Regions from separate parts of the Fructobacillus sp. ESL1117 genome, predicted to be linked through region 2. Evidence: riboswitches for the same ligand, from Rfam matches in the RefSeq annotation. Region 2 holds a riboswitch; the other holds the start of a gene.

Region 1 (10,322 bases), 550 kb from region 2:
TTCTTTGACCAAGAAAGCTAGCTGTCCGAGATGGTTAATGGCTCCCCAGGTTGGTTCATAATTTTTCTTGAGCTGGTCCTTAACGATATTAACGGCTCGAACAGTTTGACCACGAACGCCAGTGTCTGCAAGGACAAGGGTTGCTTCCAAATTTGTCTGGAAGGAATCGATTTGTTGCTGATGAAACCAGACGGGCTCAACGGCCGAGACTGTGGCCGCATCAATGCCGGAAGGTGAACCGTGGGAAATACTTTCAGCTAAATTCGTATAAAAATTCAGTTGGTCCTGGCTCAAGCCTTGCCCGGTCCAATCAAAGAAGGCCCGGGTAATGGCAGTTGCCAGGGCGGCTGAAGCACCAAAGCCCCGCTCTTGGGGGATGAGTGATTGCACCTCTAATAAGAAGGGCTGGTCAGGTTCGACGAGGTTGGCCAGTAAGGCAACTATTAACTGGCGTAAGCCTTCTAAATCAGCACCAAGGTTGGCAATGTCAAAGGCTTGGTCACCTAAAATAACCGTTTGGCCGCTAGCAATCGCTTGCACACTGGCGGTCACTTCGAGATTTAACAGGGGGATGGCAACGGCCGGTTGTTGGTAAACAACGGCATGGTCGCCGATGAGAATGGCTTTGGCGTGTGAGTGGCCAAAGCCGGCATGATTTTTTTCCATATAAAAGACTCCAATTACTGCTAATATTGTACCGCACTGGGCTAAGTAGTGTAAAATAACTACTAGAGCAAAATGAAATTTAGGTCTAAAAAAGACAGTTTTGGGCCCAATTATGTCTTGGTCTCGAGATGAGAAAGGAGTCCTGATGAAAAAATCAGCCGCCTTTGTGATTGTCGATTTGGAAACCACTAACCCCTCCGTTGAAAAAGGAGGGCGGATTATTCAAATCGGGATGACCTTTGTAAAAAATAAAAAGATTGTCGAACACTTCGATTCATTCGTGAATCCAGGACAAACAATCGATAAAAAAATTCAACAATTAACCCATATCAGTCAAAAAGATGTGCGGGATGCACCCTTCTTTGAGGAACTTGCTCCCTCTTTGCGCGGGTTATTAAAGGATCAGGTTTTTGTTGCCCATAACGTGAACTTTGATTACCCTTATTTGAATGCCGAATTTGCCCGGGTTGGTTTGCCTGAACTGGACCTAATGGCAATCGATACTGTTCAACTAGCCCAAATTCTTTACCCAACGGCCCCAGGCTATCGCTTGTCTGATTTGACAAAGTACCTCGATTTGCCTCTTGTTCAGGCTCACCGAGCCAACGCTGATGCAGAGGCCACGGCGTATCTGATGCTCTCGCTTTGGCACAAGGCGCAGGGCCTACCTGACAAGACGAAGAAGGAACTTTTGAGTGTGGATTGGAACCTGTTGCGTCAAAGCCAGGATTTCTTGGCTATGGCCATGAAGGACCGGTCCTCGGCTCCGGAATTTTTAGCCGAACGCATAGAGAACTTGGGCCGCCAGTCCGGTCACCAAAAAGTTACCAACCGGAACAAACCGGCTGGTAACTTGCTTTATCCCAAGACGCTTTCTGATAAAGCTGCCGCTTTAGGGCCTAGTTTTGCGGTCGAAAAAGACCAGAGTCAGGTGATGGACCAGGTGCAGCGCTTTTTGCAGCAGCGGAAACGAGCGGTTTGGCAGTTAACAACACCACCAGAAGTTCGGAAAACGTTGTCGTATCTATTGCCACTCTTTTATCAAAATCGCCAACAAGCGACCTACCTACTGGCTCACGACATTACGCTCTTGAACCACCAGGAGACCATTTTAGCAGAATTGCAGGATCGGCTACCTGGAGCCAACTTGTCGATTGCAAAACTCTATGCGCCACGAGATTATCTGGACGAGAAAAAGTTTCAAAAAGTTTTGGAGGCGGCTAAAAAGCAAGGCGGTATCTTTTGGCAAGCACGAGTCCTCGTTTGGTTATCCGAAAGTGCCGACTTGGCCCTCGTGGACTTGCCAAAGGGTGTGCAAAATCAGCCTGGCTTAGCAGCCGTTCGTTCTGATGAAACTGGTCCGGCCTTTGTCAAAGCCTTTGACAAGGCGGCCCGTGCGAATGTTGTTCTTTTGACCTTTGCGGCATTTTTTGCCACTTCGGAAAATCTGGAAAGGGCAAGCCAGTACCAGGATCGGCCCGTAGCCATACTGGAAAAGCCAATTGCGCTTTTGACTGCTATTCAAGAGGGCTTTGGTCTGACGTTGCCCTTGAGCTTCTACCAAGACCAAGTAGCCCGCTTAGCTGATTTGGCTGCTAGTCTACCGAAGAAGACCCAGGGCCAGTGGAAAGTAGCCCTTCACAACTGGGAAGAGGCCAGCAACAAGATTGATGGCCAAGCGGAAGAAATTGGTCTGGTGAAAACCGGTAAGGCGGTCTTGAATCGCTTGTTGGACTTAGTTGATTTGGCAGCCGAAGCTAATTTTCACCACAAATTAACACAAGCTGATTTGACGGCTAAATTAGCCAAACTGTCTTGGTTATCGGCGCACCAGGAATATCTGGCCCATATTTCGTGGCATCTCCAAAAGGAACCGGCTGTTCAAAACTTGATTTTTGAAGTCAAGAACGACTTGCTTTACCAAAAATATTTCTTAAAGCAGGTCGACAAAGTCCTCGTTGTTTCGTCTTATTTACCGGATGATTTAGCAACGTTCCTCGCTCAGACGCCAGGAGCTCTCTTGCCTGAAAAAAGTGAATTCGAGGGGACGACGGATAACCAATTAACGACGGTGCTGACCACGAGCCGAAACGAAGACCAGCAAATTGGACAGCTGATTTTAGCCAAGGTTCAACACATAGTTCTGATTGTTGAGGATCATGCCGCTTTGAAGCATTGGTATTATAAGTTATCAGATCGGTATGGTGATGACTACGTTGTTTATGCTCAGGACCTTTCTTCTCCCCTCATTAAGGCCGTCCGGCAAAGCAGTCAAGAGGCCCGGTCGATTTTGATTGTCCTGCCAGAATATTTGTCGGCTATTTGGCAACAAAGCTTGCAAGTGCCGGCAGTGGCCGTGATTTCGCAGGCCCATCGCTGGGTTGATGTCACCACGCTCACCCCACTATTGATTGCCCTTCAAAAACAAGAAAAGTCCGTTTTACTTGCTTCTTTTAACCAGGACCAGGTTAAGGCGCTTTCGGATCGATTGGCAACTGTTAATAGTCGGTATAAACGGGTAAAGGCGAACTTTTATCAAAAAAATCTTTCATAAAACTAAGAAAAGACAGCCATTTTCGGCTGTCTTTTTTGTTAAAAAGATAATTTATTTTGTTAGGAGTGTTGACATGAGAAAAAATCTCATGTATATTAATGGCAACTTAATAAGTAATAGAGGTCGCAACCAACAAGAGTACCGAACAATGTTCGTGAAAGGGGCGGTTGCCGAAGCTGATGGGGTTAAAGCCATTTTGCTGGGCCAATAGTTAAGAGCTATTGGACTGTCGCTGCTAATGCAGCGGGGAGCTATTCAACTGTTTTTTTTGTGACTATTTTTAGACAATAATCCAAACGACAGGGATGAACCCCCGTTGTTTGGATTTTTTTATTGCCTAAGGAGGCTAACATGGTTGTCGCTAATCACCGTCCAAGTCGTTTATTGATTTCAAAGGCAGCGGTGGCCAAAAATTTGCAAGTCATGCGTGAAAGTAGTCACGCCAACTTTATTTTCATGACGGTGAAGGCCAATGCTTATGGCTTTGGTTTGTTAGAAATGAGTCAGGCTGCCGTTGAAGGCGGTGCCGATGGCCTTGCGGTGGCTGTGATGGATGAGGCAATTGCCTTACGTAAAGCCGGCTTTTGCCAACCAATCTTGGTTTTGGGCCTCACGTCTCCTGACTTTGCCCAACTAATGGCCGATTACCAAATTATTGCCACAGTTGCTGATCGTGAAACGTTGAAACGGGCCGAAGCAAATTTGCGTCTTGGCGGTCCTAAACTTCCGGTTAACTTGGCGGTTGATACGGGCATGGGACGGATTGGTTTTCGTGACCGGGAAGAATTGAGTGCAGCAATCGACGATGTACAAGATGCTGATTTCTTACTTTACCAGGGCATTATGACCCACTTTGCCACGGCTGATGCTGTTGACACAACATATTTTGAAGGTCAGTTGGCAACTTGGCACGAGCTCACTGATGGTCTGCCAATGCCACCGATGGTCCACTTGGCTAATTCGGCTGCAGCCTTATACCGGGTTGACCAGATGCCAATGGATGTCATTCGAGCAGGGACTTCGGTCTATGGTATCGAGCCCTCCGAAGGGGTGCTAAAGCCTGACAACTACCTAGAACCGGTCTTGACGCTTGAATCCGAGGTTGTGATGATTAAACAACTGCCGGCCGGTGCTTCCGTTTCCTATGGTGCTACTTATCAAACCACCAAGGATCAATGGATTGCAACTTTGCCAATCGGCTATGGTGATGGTCTACCCAGAGAAGCTGTTGGCTTTGAGGTTTTGGTTAATGGCCAAAAGGCGCCAATTGTTGGTAAGTTAGCCATGGACCAACTAATGATTGCTCTTGAAGAACCTGTCCCGGTTGGAACTAAGGTGACTTTTATTGGTAAAAATCGGGACCAGGAAAACACGCTGATTGCTTTTTCCCACTATTGTGAAATTGATCCATGGGAAATCACGATTGGCTTCCAAGACCGCTTAGCACGGTACCTGGTTGATTAAACCTCTAGGCTTCACCTAATAATATTTTGATTGAAAAAAGAAAAGAAGGAAAGATTCTTATGTCAAACCACTTGCAAGTAAATGACCAAGACCAGCTCATCATTGGTGGCGTGTTAGCCACTGATTTGGCCAAGGAATATCAAACGCCATTGTACGTTTATGACGTATTGACCATGCGTAAGCAGATGCGCGCCTTTAAGAAGGCCTTTGACCAAGCTGATCAAAAAGGAGCCGTTGCCTACGCTTCAAAAGCATTTGCTTGTCAGGCAATGTATCAGGTGGTTGCTGAAGAAGGTCTGCACCTAGACCTGGTTTCCGCCGGTGAAATTTTTACAGCGGTGGCTGCGGGTTTTCCGATGGACAATGTTTCCTATAACGGGAATAACAAGTCACTTTCTGACTTAACCTTTGCTGTTGAATCCGGAGTCGGCACGATTATTATTGATAATTTTTTGGAACTTGATCTTTTACATCAGGTAATGGCGGACCGAAAGGGACAGCAAAACGTCATCTTGCGTGTGGTTCCAGGAGTCTCAGCCCACACTCACGATTACATTCAAACCGGTCAAGTTGATTCTAAGTTTGGCTTTGATTTGGAATCCGGTCAAGCTAAGCGGGCATATGAATTGGCTGAAAATGATCAAAGCTTGCACCTCCTTGGTTTATCGGCTCATATTGGTTCTCAGATTTTTGAAGAAGACGGTTTTGAATTGGCCGGCCAGAAATTAGTTGACCTGTGTGCTTCTTGGGATTACCAACCAGAAGTATTGGACCTTGGTGGTGGCTTTGGAATCGCCTATACGGATGCTGATCAGCCACGTTTACCAGAAGAGCTCGTTTTGGCATTGCTGAACAGCGTTCAGGAACAAACGGCTCAAAAGGGCATGCGTCAACCAGATATTTGGATTGAACCGGGTCGATCAATTGCCGGACCGGCCGGTTACAGTTTGTACACCGTCGGTTCACGAAAGGATATCCCGGGTGTTCGGACTTACTTGGCTGTTGATGGGGGGATGGGTGATAACATTCGTCCGGCTCTTTACCAAGCCGACTACCAGGCAGTCTTGGCCAACAATGTTCACGGAAAGCCGGCAGAACATGTTCGCTTAGTTGGTAAGTATTGTGAGTCAGGCGATGTCTTGATTCAGGACCAGGAGTTGCCCGTCACTGAGCCAGGCGACTTGGTAGCTGTTTTGAATACAGGTGCTTATGGTTATTCCATGGCTTCTCGTTACAACCGCAATCCTGTACCGGCCGTGGTTTTTGTTGAAAACGGCCTTTCACAACTGGTAGTTAGGGGCGAAAGTCTAGCTGATTTAACCAGCCATGACCGGCCTTACCAATTACCTGGTAAGTGGTAAAAAAGCGTATGTAGGGCATGCTTAATTTTATTAACCCGCCTTGCTTGGCTGAAAGAAACAATGGGATTTAAATAAAAAGAAAATAACCGGAAAAGGAAAACAAAACATGACTGAAATGGACACAGCAGCGATTATTAACTATCTGGCAACTTCTCAAAAGAAGACACCGGCCAAGGTGACCTTAGCGGGTGATTTGACTCAAATTACATGGCCAAATGATGTACAAGCCTTTATTGGAGAGAAGACTGGCAGTGTCTTTGGTGATATGCAAGTTATCCAAACAATTTTGGACGACAACCAAGCAGCCATTACTGACTACCATGTTGAATTAATTGCCCGTAACTCCGGGGTGCCGCTGTTGAACACTCAACACTTGAATGCCCGGATTGAACCAGGAGCTTTGATTCGTGACCGAGTTCAAATTGATGACCAGGTTGTCGTCATGATGGGGGCAATAATTAATATTGGTGCCAAAATTGGTGCCGGCTCAATGATTGATATGGGCGCTGTCTTAGGTGGCCGAGCTGAAGTTGGCCGGAACTGCCACATTGGTGCCGGTGCCGTCTTAGCGGGTGTGATTGAACCTGCTTCAGCAGAACCTGTTCGTGTTGGTGATGGGGCTTTGATTGGTGCCAACGCAGTGGTCATTGAAGGGGTTCAAGTTGGTGCCGGAGCGGTTGTGGCCGCCGGTGCGATCGTGACAGAAGACGTGCCTGAAAAAACCGTTGTTGCCGGTGTACCGGCTAGGGTCATTAAGCAAATTGATGCTCAAACTGAGCAAAAGACGGCCTTGGTTGCTGCCTTACGCGATTTGTAAACAAGGGGGATGCTGCAAAGGTCTGGGAGCTGGCCGCGCGCCTTAGCCGATTAGAGAGATAGTTTCATGGTCCATGAAAGGGAGGCTTTGATGTCCGATTCAACCATTAATTTAGTGAAGGTTCGGCGTGACTTACACGCCATTCCAGAGTTGGCCTTGCACGAGGTGCAAACGCAACAATATTTGAAAAAAACAATTGCCACCTTTGCCAGTGACTTCTTAACAATCAAAGAGGTGCCGGAAGTTGAAACGGCCTTGCTAGTTCGCTTAGCAGGGACGCATCCGCAAAAAACAATCGGTTACCGGGCTGATATTGATGCCTTACCCATTAAGGAAGAAACGGGCTTACCCTTTGCTTCAAAGCATCCAGGTGTGATGCATGCCTGTGGCCACGATATTCATATGACGGTTGCACTGGGAATTTTGGCTTACTTTGCGAAAAATCAGCCGAAAGATAATCTCATTTTTATCTTTCAGCCGGCTGAGGAATCCGAGGCTGGGGGTAAACGTTTGTATGAAGCCGGTGCGCTCACGGGTGATTTTAAACCGGATGAGCTCTACGCTTTGCATGACCAGCCAGCTTTGCCTGCCGGTCAGATTGCGACCAAAATGGGGACGCTCTTTGCTGGAACAACGGAGATTCATCTACAAGTTGTTGGCCAGGGTGGTCACGCGGCTTATCCACAGCAAGCAAAGGATGCTTTGCTTGCCGCTTGCTCCTTTGTCAATCAGGTGCAAACCGTGGTTTCCCGTAATGTTAATCCGATCCATGGTGGGGTCGTGACGATTGGTTCCTTTCACGCTGGTACCATTGGCAACGTTATTGCTGGTGAAGCTAAGTTGGCCGGCACAATTCGGGCCTTTACCCAAACAGACTTGGAGCTGATGCAAAAACGGGTCCGCGCGATTGCGGAGGGAATTGCCGCGGCCTGTGATGTTCAAATGAATTTGGAACTCATTCAGGGTGGTTACTATCCGGTTGAAAATAATCCAAAGACCACGGCAGCCTTGATGGCTTTCATGGAAGAAAATCCGGAAGTTGACTTTGTTGAAGCACAACCAGCAATGACTGGCGAAGACTTTGGCTTCTTACTCCAGCAGTTTCCAGGCACGATGTTTTGGCTTGGGGTTGGAGATCCCGAACACAGCCTCCATGATGCCCGGTTAAATCCCGATGAACGAGCTATAAATGCTGGTGTTCAAGCGATGGTTGCTTATTTTAACCAGCAAATGGCCCAGTAGCTAATACCTAGGTAAACTGATTTTTCAGCTTGCCAGTTAAAAAATGATTAAAGAGATGCAAGCAGTCGCTATAGCTAGAGATGAGAGAGGATGGCTTTTGATGATGACAGCAAATTTAATTACCGCATTAATTACCCCATTTACCAGTCAGAATGAAATTGACTATGAGGCCTTGGACCGTTTAACGGACAAGTTATTGAATGAAGGAACGGAGGGCTTTGTTATCGGTGGTACGACCGGTGAGTCACCTACGTTAACGACGGAAGAACGGCTTTCCTTATACCGTCACTTTGCCCAGTACGTGGACGGTCGAGGACCTGTGATTGCCAATGTTGGCACAAATAATACGACAGAGTCTGTGGCTTTAGCCGAAATTGCAAGCCAAATTGAGGGTGTGACTGGTATTTTAGCGGTTACGCCTTACTACAATAAGCCTGATCAGGATGGCATGATTGCCCACTTCACGGCAATTGCCAATGCCAGCCAAGTACCATTGATGTTGTATAACATCCCTGGTCGGTCAAGCGTTTCGATGACAAATGATTCCGTCTTGTTCTTAGCCCATCACCCAAATATTAATGCGGTGAAGCAAGTGACTTCGATCGACGATTTGGCCGTTTTGGTCAATCAAGCGCCAGAGGACTTTGCCGTTTACACTGGCGAAGATAGCCAAACATTGGCAGCGAAGGCCGTTGGTTGTGCCGGGACAATTTCAGTTGCCTCCCACCTTTATGGCCGGGAAATGCAGGCGCTCTTTACGGCTCTTGAGGCTGGTGATGTGGCCTTGGCAGGTCAGTATCAACGTTTTTTGACGCCGAAGATGAACGTTTTGTTCTCTCATCCATCGCCAAGTCCTGTGAAGGCCATCTTAGCTAAGCAGGGCTTGGTTGAAAATCAGTTACGTTTACCATTGCTGCCTTTGACTGAGCAGCAAACAGCAGAAGTAGAAGCCGTATTAGGCCGACAAGGAGTTATCGCATGAAAACCGTCTTTCTCGCAGGAGCCCAAGGAAAAATGGGTCAGTCAATTGAAGAACTGATTGAAGGACAAGCCGATTTTTCATTGGCTGGTCGCTTAACGACGAAAAAAGCATTGGACCAACAGTCGCAAAAGCAAGCAAGGACTGTGCCAACCTTTACTGACTTATCAGCCATTGATGTCAGTGCCGATGTTTGGGTTGACGTGACCAATCCAGCAGCTGCCTTTGAAAATGGCCAATACGCCTTAACTCATGGTTTTGACTTGGTGATGGGCACGTCTGGCTTACAGGCAGACGATTTGGAAAAATTACGGGCGTTGGCTTTGGAAAACGACCAATCGGCATTGGTTGTTCCTAATTTTTCAATGACGGCAGTCTTATTAATGCAATTTGCCGGCCAAGCGGCTAAATATTTGCCCGCTGCCGAAATTATCGAGGCTCACCATGAGGATAAGGTTGATGCACCATCTGGGACGGCAAAGGCGACTGCTGATCTGATTGTTTCTGCCCGTCAAAAAGAACCTGCTATTCCACATTCGGCTGCCTTGGCCCGTGGTGACCAAGGTCAGGGAGTGCCAATTCATGCGATGCGTTTGCCAGGTATCTTAGCCGAAGAAACAGTTGTCTTTGGTTCTGCTGGAGAAACATTAACAATAAAGCAATCAACTAATAATCGTTCGTCTTTCATGACTGGTGTTGCTCGTTCGATTCGAAATGTCAATGAAATTTTTGGACTAGAGATTGGTTTAGATAAAGTTCTCTAATTTTTTTCTAATAATATGGTAGAATTGTGCAAAGCAATGTAAAAAAATTTGTTTAGAATAGGAGTGGTTTTCATGGTTCAAGTCAAAGAAAGTTTGTCGAAGCAGTATAACCAATTGTTCGATATCGTGCCACCGGCGGCCATCAGAGCAGTTGACATTAAGTTGTCAGCAGTTCCAGATATCATCAAACTCACCCTTGGTGAGCCTGATTTTGCTGTTCCGGATGTCGTCAAAGAAGCCGTTAAAAAAGCAGTTGATGATAACGACTCCCATTATGCGCCTTCACAAGGAACTTTAGCCTTACGTCAAGCCATTTCTGATTATATTCATGAACGCTTGTCTGGCCCGATTTATGAGCCAAAAAGTGAAATTTCAGTGACTATCGGAGCTTCAGAAGCCATTTATGATTCATTGTCCGCACTCTTTAACCGCGGCGAAACGATTTTAGTACCAACACCAACATTTTGCTTTTACC
Region 2 (10,322 bases):
AACAGTTAAAGTGTTTTGCCTTTCATGACAAAAACCGTTCTTTCAAAGAATTACTAAATTTTTTCGCTCAAAACGTTATCCCATCACTCTATGAAAAACATGAATTTCTCGGTGTTTTTTATTCAAAAGTCGCAGACCCAGCCTGGCGCCCCTACTTAAACCAACAGTACATCGACATGCTCATCCCCTACTTTGATGGTGCCAATGGTAACCAGCACGAGCTAACCTCAAAAACCCTTGCCGAGCTCACGATTAACCAAGTCATGGCTGCCATCAGCATCTGGCTTACTCAAGAAGAACCCGTTAAACCCGACATTTTTGCTAAACGTTTTATCTATCTTTTCTCAAATTCTATCCTTGATTTAGCCGAAATGAGCGACTAAGCCGTGAACTTTCACAAAAAGAGCTTCCACTTTAAAGTGGAAGCTCTTTTATTAATTAACAAACACAACTTACCCAAGCGAAGTCCGGCCGAATAACCGATTATTAATGTTCCGCCTTTGAGTCCAAATCAATTTCATCCAACGGAATCAACTTTGACTTCTTAACAATCTTATAGACAATATATGGAATCACGACAATTGGCACCGACAAATAAGTCATGCCAATCTTTTCCCAATCAAAGTGAATAAAGGAAGATGGATCTTGCAAAACAATCACCACGATTGACAAAACAATTGCTAAAACCGGACCAAATGGGAACCAGCGAGCCTTGTAAACCAACTTGTTCAAATCCTTACCCTGGCGAACATAAGCACGGCGGAAGCGCAAATGTGCTAAGGCAATGCCTAACCAAGCTATAAAACCTGACAAACCTGAGGCAGCAACCAACCAAGTGTAGGCTTCACTACCGCCCTTAATGTCTGACAAGAAAGCAAACATACCAACAAAAACCGTCAACAATAGGGATGCCCAAGGGACACCAAACTTTGACAACTTAGAAAATACCTTTGGTGCCTGGCCCTTCTTGGCCAAGGCATATAAAGTCCGGTTGGCAGCATAAGTAGCTGAATTAGCAGCTGAAATAATCGATGTCAAGATAACCGCATTCATCAATGAAGCTGCAAAGGCAATGCCAGCATTCTTAAAGACAATCGTAAATGGTGAAACTGTGATGTCATTGTTATTAGCAGCTGACAACAAATTGGGATCCTTGTAATAAACCAAAGCAGAAATCACAAAAATCGCTCCGATATAGAACAACAAGATTCGCCAAAAGACTGAGTTAATCGCCTTTGGTACTGATTTTGACGGGTCCTTTGCTTCACCGGCAGTAATTCCCACCATTTCCGTTCCCTGAAATGAAAAACCAGCAACTAAGAATACTGATAAGACCCCTTGGAAACCACCAACAAAACCATGGTTCCCAACAGACAGGTTATGCATCACATTTTGATTGGAGTGAATGACCCCAAAAATGGTCAAGACACCGACAGCCAAGAAGAAGACAATGGTCACAACCTTAATTGTTGATAACCAGAATTCTGTTTCACCAAAAGTCGAAACAGAAAAGAGATTAATCAAGAAAATCAACGCCAACACAATCGCTGAGAAAACCCAAGCCGGTACGTGGGGCAACCAAAACTGTGCAACCAAACCAACTGCTGAAACTTCCGCCGCAATGGTAATCGCCCAGTTAAACCAATAATTCCACCCGAGGGCAAAACCCATCGCTGGTTCAATAAAACGGTTTCCATATTCCGAAAACGAACCAGTAGTTGGCATATAGGTTGCCATTTCACCAAGGGAAGTCATCAGGAAGTAAACCATGACACCCATCACCAGGTAGGCAGTGATTGCCCCCATTGGCCCGGCTTGCGATACCGTTGCTCCAGAGGCCAAAAAGAGCCCCGTTCCAATTGATCCACCCAAGGCAATCATGGAGACATGACGTGTCTTCAATTCCTGCTGGATGGCATTTTGATCTTGTTCAGCCATTTGCATGACTCCTTCATATTAATTTCAAACAATAAAAAACCTGTTTTGTCACAAAACAAAACAGGCGGTAAATTCGTTCAATAATGATAGCAATGATTAGCAAAGCGCACCGTTAAAAACGACAGTCCGATGAATCTTCTTCACCGGCCCAAGGAGAATCTTTGGCCCAAAAATTTCCTTTCGGCAACAGCACCTTTCACCCTCATTCTTCGTCTTGGCCAGACTCCCCAGGGTTACTGATTTTCGTTGCGACCTCTTTGTTTGTTGTACTTACCTTAACACAACCTAAATATCACCGTCAACTGCAAAAATAGCTAACCAACTTTTAACGTGCTTTAAGTAAACTCTAGCAGCTAAACGGAAGTAGGTATAGGCCAATAAGAAAGCACCCAGCACCGTGGTAAAGGACAAATCACTGCCCACCATTTTATTACCAGCTAACACAATCCATGTCAACACAAAGACGGTTTGAATGGCTGTCTTGACCCAGTGAGCCACATGAAATCGACGAACCAGGATATTATCAAATTCAAAGAAAAACAAGGCCCACATTGCCAATGATAAATCAGGCATCGTTTGATCTAAGGTCAACCCATGATTCCAGGTCAAAAAGACCAGCGCCGACCAAATAATCATAGTGATAAAGAAAATCGTAGTCACGTTCAGCACCCACCAAGAGCCAATTTTAAAGCCCAAAGATCGAATAAAAAACGCCCAAAAAATATTGATTAACCAAATGAACCACAAGCTTCCCAACAAATTCGCAGGTCCTGCTAAAAATAAGAAATGACTAGCAATTTCTTGGGCAACAATGGCCAAAACAGTATCCATTAACTCCAAAAAACCACTATTGAAGCGCAGCATAATCGATAGAATAATAAAAAGTGCTAGAAAGCACTTTGACAAATATGGTCTCTTTTTTAATGGCGATATTAACACAAAACGGTCCTCTTCGATAACTAACATTCTTACCTAAAAGAGTTTACGTCATGTAATAAAAAAAAGCAAAGTGCAACCAACGCAATGAAGAATTATTTTTAATTAAAATAATTGATACCCATGGCTGTTCGAACCTCTTTCATGGTTTCTTCAGCCCTTTGGTTGGCTTTTTCTGAACCATCTTTCAACATGGCTAATACCTGATCCATATTTTGTGCGTACTCTAACCGACGTTCACGAATCGGTGCTAGTTCAGCTTCCATCACGTCTAATAGGTGCTTTTTGAGCTTCATATCACCTAAACCACCCGCTTGGTACTGTTCCTTTAGGTCTTGTACCCGACTTTGATCGTGGTCAAAAATATCTAAATAGGTAAAGACAACGTTTCCTTCAACATGTCCCGGATCCTCAACACGAATATGTGTTGGATCAGTATACATTGACTTGACCTTCTTAGCCAAGGTGTCTGGGTCATCAGAAAGGTAAATGCCATTATTCAAAGACTTCGACATCTTTGCATTTCCATCAATTCCTGGTAGGCGTCCTTGACCCTTTGGTGGAAAAACGCCTTCAGGCTCAACAAAGACATCTTTTTGATAAGCATTATTAAATGACCGCACTAATTCGCGCGTTTGTTCAATCATCGGTTTTTGATCATCACCAACCGGGACCTTTTTGGCCTTAAAAATCGTAATATCAGCAGCCTGGGAAACTGGATAGGTTAGGAAACCAGCGGGAATCCCTTCCCCGAAGCCCTTTTGCTGAATTTCGGTCTTGACTGTTGGATTACGCTCTAAACGTCCTAATGAAACCAAGTTCATAAAGTACATCGTTAATTCAGCTAAGCCTGGAATCTGGGACTGGACAAAAATGGTTGACTTCTTTGGGTCCAAGCCAACAGCCAAATAGTCCAAGGCAACTTCCGTCAATGATTGTCTGATTTTTTCAGGATTACGCGCATTATCCGTGAAGGCCTGGGTGTCGGCAATCATGATATAGGGGTCAAATTCCCCAGAATTTTGCATAGCCACTCGATTCTTCAATGATCCAATATAGTGACCGATATGTAGTTTTCCGGTTGGGCGATCACCAGTTAAGTAAATTTCTTTTTCCATGGCTTCTATTCTCTTTCTAGTTATTAACTCCTCTATTATAACGAAATCAAACTCGACTTGCAGGATTCTTGTTTTATTGTTATATTATGAGAAAAAGATTAGAATGTTTTCACACTAAGGGGGAATCAATATGAAATATGCTGTTGTGGGTGCAGGTGCGATGGGTCTTCGTTACGGTCTCTTATTGCAAGAAGAAGCAGGCCTCGACGTCGATTTTGTCGAGCCAACACAAGGTTCAGTCGACGTTATTAAAGCTCAAGGCGACGTAGTTTACCGATCGGTTAACCACGAAGACCGGACGCCAATTAAGGTGAATATCTATTCACCAGAAGAATACGAAAATACCCCAGATGTCTGGATTTTCTTTATGAAGCAAATGCAATTAGCAGATGCATTAAAGCGCTTGCAACCTAAGTTCCAAAAGGGGCAAACCGCTTTGGCTGCCATGAATGGCATGGGTCACATTGAAAAAATTCAAGAATACTTCGACGAAGAGCATATCATCGGTGGAACAGCTATGATTGCAACTATTTTGAACAACTTTGGCGATGTTGACTTTATTGGGGAAACAAGTTCTGTTTATGCAAACTTGACCCAAAAGCCATCCAAAGTCATGGATGAAGTGCAAAAAGATTTTCAAGCAGCCGGCTTGAACCCCTCTTATTCTGAAAACTTCATGGGAACATTGCTGACAAAGGTTACTTTCAACTCGGTAGAAAACTCAATCGCTACCATGTTCCAATCCCGGATGGGTCATTTGATCGAATACAAGGACTTCGTTTCAAAGATTGCTGCCCCACTTGTCGCAGAAGTTTATGCTGGTGCTAAGGCAGCCGGCATCGAATTGATTGAAACAGAACAGGAGATGTTGGAACAGGTCGATTACGTTTCCCGCGTTGGTAACCCACTCCACTTCCCTTCTATGTATCAAGACTTTGTGAAGGGACGTCCAACGGAAGTTGACTACATCAACGGCTACTTGGCTGATTTGGCCGAAAAGAACGGCGTACCAGCTCCTAACCAACGTTTGATTACCAACTTGGTCCATCTTGCCGAAGCAATGCGTGAATTTAACCCACCAGTTAATAAGCTTGTACAAGCAGAAAAGTAAAAAAATTATAGTCAAAAATCGCTGATAAAGACTGCTAGCGCATTGCTAAGCGAGCTTAAAAACTCCTTACATTTGCCCTGCCACATCAGCGTTTTTTCTTTGCCTTTTAAACAACAAAAAAGCCGCAACCGAAGTTGCGACTTTAATAGTAGCTCGTGAGAGAATCGAACTCTCGATTCCGCCGTGAAAGGGCAGCGTCTTAGCCACTTGACCAACGAGCCATGGTCAGTTGTTGCTTGATATCTCTATCAAACAACTATATTAGTATATCAAGGTAAGACGCTTTCGTCAACACTTAAATCAATTTTTTTGAATTTTAGTACCAACCGTACTGCAAATGATGGGCCAATGCTGCCTGTGCAGTCCCATAACGAGCAGCAATATAAGCTTTCATTGCTTGCAACTGATCTTGATAATCAGTTGAATTGCCACCATAGCGAGCGCGCAGAGTTGGAGATAATTGGCCAATTCCAAAGTAAATGCCGTTTGTAGCATTGACGTTACCACCAGATTCCTTCATGATGATTGTTTGAAGCGCCTGCTGTTCTGCTTGGTTATCATCCAAGGCATTATCTTGGACTACCTGGCTTTGCTGGCTAGAAACTGATGTCGGAGCCGCTTGCGATGCAGGTGCCTCTGAAACAACTGTCTGAGAACTAGCCGTTTGCGATGCAGGTGCCTCTGAAACAGCAACCTGTGAACTAGCCGTTTGCGATGCAGGTGCCTCTGAAACAACTGTCTGAGAACTAGCCGTCTGCGATGCAGGTGCCTCTGAAACAACTGTCTGAGAATTAGCCGTCTGCGATGCAGGTGCCTCTGAAACAGCTGTCTGAGAACTAGCCGTCTGCGATGCAGGCGCCTCTGAAACGGCTGTCTGCGAACTGGCTGACTGGGATGCAGACGTTTGAGCGCTTTGCGAACTCGTCTGACTGCCACTCTTATTGATGGACAAAGTCTGTCCAACAAAAATTTGATTGGCATCCTTGATATTATTTTCTTGGGCCAATTGATCAACACTTGAACCAAACTTCTGCGCTAAAGTCCAGAGGTTATCCCCCGCTTGAACTCGGTAAGTATTTTCGGTCATTTGTGTTGTGGCATTTTGTGATGTGGTCTTTGTATTGGCAACACCGATAATCAATTCTTGCCCTTGATAAATTTTATCAACATTTTGAATTTGATTATCCGATGCCAACTGTGCCACCGTCGTATTAAAACGAGACGCTAATGCTGATAGCGTTTCGCCACTGGCAACTGTATGCTTTTGCACCTGGTCGGCACTAACTGCATGTTGACCGGCTGCAACAGAACCAGCTAAACCAGCAGCGATTAATAATTGCTTTTTGACGTTCATATGACGCTCCTTTCTTTTTCTTGAGGCGAGAAAAAATCGATTATCTGCGCCTACTATGTCTCATGATAACCTTTTTGATGTAACAATGTTTTTAAAATTGTCATAAGAACTCATTAAGTCCAACTTTTACTGCTAAATCAGCTAGAACTCTACCCCGCTGATTTTTACTTTAAGCAACAAAAAAAGGAGTTAGCCAACAGCTAACTCCCTTTTTGATTTTAACGACCCGAACGAATTGAAGCAACATGAATACGGTTAACAGCACGCATCAAAGCGACGCGGGCCATATCCATTTCGTGTTGGTTTTTAACTTCTTGTGCATGACCCAAACGTGATTGCGCACGTTCCTTAGCACTTTCAGCACGGTTCACATCGATATTATCAGCAGTTTCTGCACTGTCGGCGATAACCGTCAACAGATTATTAGAAAACTCTGCCACGCCACCGTTAACGGCGAGTGACTTTTCTTGTTGGTCTTTTTTAACCAACATTTCGTCAATGGCCATGGCGGCCAAAATTGGTTCATGGCCGGCCATAATGCCCAGCTGTCCACCCTGTGTGTTAATCACAGCAATTTCAACTTGGTCTTGGTCGTAGACTTGGCCTTCAGGGGTCACAATCTTAACTGCGATTCCCCGTGAGTTTGTTTCTTCATCAGCCATGGATTACCCCCTTATTGGGCCATCGACTTGGCCTTATCAACCACTTGTTCGATAGCACCGACGTTACGGAAGGCATCTTCAGGCAAGTTATCATACTGACCGTTCAAGATTTCCTTAAATGAGCGAACAGTTTCTGAAACAGGAACATATTCACCCTTCACACCAGTAAAGGTTTCCGCAACTGAGAATGGTTGTGACAAGAAGAATTGGATACGACGAGCACGGTTAACAGTAACCTTCTCTTCGTCTGACAATTCATCCATACCCAAAATTGCAATAATATCTTGCAATTCACGGTAACGTTGCAAAGTCCTTTGCACTTCAGTAGCGACTTCGTAGTGTTCTTGCCCAACAACTTGTGGGTCCAAAGCAGAAGAAGTTGATGCCAAAGGATCAACGGCAGGATAAATACCCTGTTGTGTCAATGAACGTTCCAAGTTGGTTGTAGCATCCAAGTGGGCGAAAGTCGTTGCAGGCGCAGGATCAGTATAATCATCGGCTGGCACATAAACGGCTTGGATTGAAGTAACGGCACCCTTCTTAGTCGAAGTGATTCGTTCTTGCAAACGGCCCATTTCAGAAGCCAATGTTGGCTGGTAACCAACGGCTGAAGGAATACGACCCAAAAGGGCAGAAACTTCAGAACCAGCTTGCGTGAAACGGTAGATGTTATCGATAAAGAGCAAAACATCTTTACCTTCGTTATCACGGAATGATTCGGCCATCGTCAAACCAGTCAAGGCAACACGCATACGTGCACCAGGAGGTTCGTTCATCTGTCCATAAACCATGGCAGTTTGCTTCAAAACGCCAGATTCCTTCATTTCGTGGTACATGTCATTACCTTCACGGGTACGTTCCCCGACACCAGTAAAGACAGAAATACCATTATGCCCTTGGGCAATGTTGTGGATCAATTCTTGGATTAGAACAGTTTTCCCAACCCCGGCTCCACCGAAGAGCCCAATCTTTCCACCACGGATATATGGTGCCAGAAGATCAATAACCTTGATTCCTGTTTCCAAAATTTCCGTTGAAGTTGCAAGTTCATCAAATGCAGGAGCATCACGGTGAATGGGGTGGCGTACGACTGAAGAGTCGATTGCACCTGCATTATCCACCGGTTCACCCAACACGTTGAAAACTCGACCCAAAGTAGCTTCCCCTACGGGAACTTCAATGGGCTTACCGGTATCGGTCACGGCCATGCCGCGTTGCAATCCATCAGTTGAGTCCATGGCAATGGTACGGACAACCCCGTTTCCCAAAGCCAAAGAAACTTCAACCGTCAATGTTTTGTCAGATCCTAAATCAATCAACAAGGCGTTGTTGATTTCAGGAACAACTTGCCCTTCTTCAAAGGCAACATCAACAACTGGACCGATCACTTGTACGACTTTTCCAGTAGTCATCGTTGTTTCCTTTCAATTTCAAAGCTTTGCTGGCTATTTTAAGCCCGCAAAGATGCTGCGATTAGCTTATTCCAAAGCAACCAAGCCACCAGTAATTTCGGTGATTTCAGTCGTGATTTGTGCTTGACGTGCGCGGTTATATTGCAAACCTAACGTACCAATTAAATCGTCGGCTGAATCGGTTGCCGATGACATCGCCGTTGATGATGCGGCATGTTCCGCCGTCTTGGCATCCAACACGGCTTCGAAAACCAACGATTGGATGTATTGTGGCAAAACCACGTTCAAAACTGTAGTTGAATCCGGTTCGGAATCATAGGCTGATTGAACTTCAAAGTCCGCTGCCACGTCTTCGTGACTATCATCCATGTCTTCCAAAATATCCTTTGTCAATGGCAGTAATTGCGTGTTTCGTTGCTCTGATTCCAAACGATTCACAAAGTGATTGTAAACCAAATGCAATGAATCAAAGGCTTCCGCTTCATACAATGAAATGACCGTCTTTAACAGTTGGCGAATTTCATTGAAGGTTGGGACATCGGAAATACCGCGGTGTTCTAAGGCAATGGAGAAGCCACGTTGCTTGTAAAAATCAGCTCCGTTACCACCAATTGCTAAGATCACAGTATTTTCTTTAGTTAAGTTGTGCTTTTCCATCAAGGCGTTTGTCTTCTTGATGATGTTGGCGTTATAAGACCCAACTAAACCTCGGTCTGAGGTCACAAGCAAGATTCCCGTCTTCTTTACCGGCCGCTTAGCAACCATTGGCAAATGAGCAGAATCGACATTATCCAACACGTGCGCCTCAATTAAGTGGCCCACCACTGCCTTCAAACGGTTAGCATATTCATGGTAACCAGTTGCCGAATTTTGAATCTTACTAAGCTTTGCAGTTGAAACCAACTGCATTGCAGCTGTAATCTGCCGAGTCTTTTTTGTTGAGCCAATTCGCCGTTTAATATCTTGTAAAGAAGCCATGTTGCCTCCTTTTATTGGTCAACTGAGCCAGCAAAGCCATCCTTAAAGCTCTTCACTGCAGCATCCATCTTAGATTGGTCAGGCAAGTTCTTGGTCGTGACAATTTCGTCCAACAAGTCCTTTTGACTAGCATCCAAGTATGAAACGAATTCATCTTGGAAGCGTTGCAAATCTTCGATTGCCACGTCATCCAAGAAACTGTGTGTCAAAGCATACAAGACAAAGACTTGATGCTGAACAGACATAGGCGCGTGTAATGGTTGCTTCAAGATTTCAACAGTGCGCTTTCCACGACCCAACTTAGCTTGCGTTGCTGCATCCAAGTCAGAACCGAATTGAGCAAAGGACTCCAATTCACGGAAGGAAGCCAAGTCCAAACGCAAAGTTCCAGAAACCTTCTTCATTGCCTTAATCTGGGCATCCCCTCCAACACGGGAAACAGATGTTCCAGCATCGATGGCAGGACGAATACCGGCATAGAAGGAGTCGGCATCCAAGAAAATCTGGCCATCGGTGATTGAAATCACGTTAGTTGGAATATATGCAGAAACGTCACCACCTTGTGTTTCAATGATTGGCAAAGCAGTCATTGATCCACCACCGAGTTCGTCTGACAACTTGGCAGCACGCTCAAGCAAGCGTGAGTGCAAGTAGAAGACATCACCAGGGTAAGCTTCACGTCCAGGCGGACGACGCAAGATCAAAGATATCTCACGGTAGGCCGTTGCCTGCTTTGACAAATCATCAAAGACAATCAAGACGTGCTTACCGTTGTACATGAATTCTTCACCCATGGCTGCACCAGCATAAGGA

The links. Region 2 has a riboswitch for lysine ahead of ACSYSH_RS04870 (amino acid permease). Riboswitches for the same ligand answer to the same signal wherever they lie in the genome.
Region 1: it holds a riboswitch for lysine, as region 2 does, so the genes downstream of both, alr (alanine racemase) here and ACSYSH_RS04870 (amino acid permease) in region 2, are expected to answer to the same signal.

What each region holds. Positions count from the first base shown of each region.
Region 1 is NZ_CP196385.1:161,627-171,948, forward strand. It holds gene mvk (mevalonate kinase) at 1-666, opposite strand, end outside; gene ACSYSH_RS00810 (exonuclease domain-containing protein) at 812-3,220, shown strand; lysine riboswitch at 3,330-3,482, shown strand; gene alr (alanine racemase) at 3,572-4,684, shown strand; gene lysA (diaminopimelate decarboxylase) at 4,744-6,045, shown strand; gene dapD (2,3,4,5-tetrahydropyridine-2,6-dicarboxylate N-acetyltransferase) at 6,152-6,862, shown strand; gene ACSYSH_RS00830 (N-acetyldiaminopimelate deacetylase) at 6,953-8,104, shown strand; gene dapA (4-hydroxy-tetrahydrodipicolinate synthase) at 8,205-9,086, shown strand; gene dapB (4-hydroxy-tetrahydrodipicolinate reductase) at 9,083-9,847, shown strand; gene ACSYSH_RS00845 (aminotransferase class I/II-fold pyridoxal phosphate-dependent enzyme) at 9,920-10,322, shown strand, end outside.
Region 2 is NZ_CP196385.1:1,057,544-1,067,865, forward strand. It holds gene ACSYSH_RS04865 (HTH domain-containing protein) at 1-383, shown strand, start outside; gene ACSYSH_RS04870 (amino acid permease) at 487-1,938, opposite strand; lysine riboswitch at 2,033-2,204, opposite strand; gene ACSYSH_RS04875 (hypothetical protein) at 2,224-2,844, opposite strand; gene trpS (tryptophan--tRNA ligase) at 2,976-3,992, opposite strand; gene ACSYSH_RS04885 (ketopantoate reductase family protein) at 4,123-5,103, shown strand; tRNA gene ACSYSH_RS04890 (tRNA-Glu) at 5,253-5,324, opposite strand; gene ACSYSH_RS04895 (LysM peptidoglycan-binding domain-containing protein) at 5,420-6,457, opposite strand; gene ACSYSH_RS04900 (F0F1 ATP synthase subunit epsilon) at 6,676-7,119, opposite strand; gene atpD (F0F1 ATP synthase subunit beta) at 7,131-8,531, opposite strand; gene ACSYSH_RS04910 (F0F1 ATP synthase subunit gamma) at 8,598-9,509, opposite strand; gene atpA (F0F1 ATP synthase subunit alpha) at 9,521-10,322, opposite strand, start outside.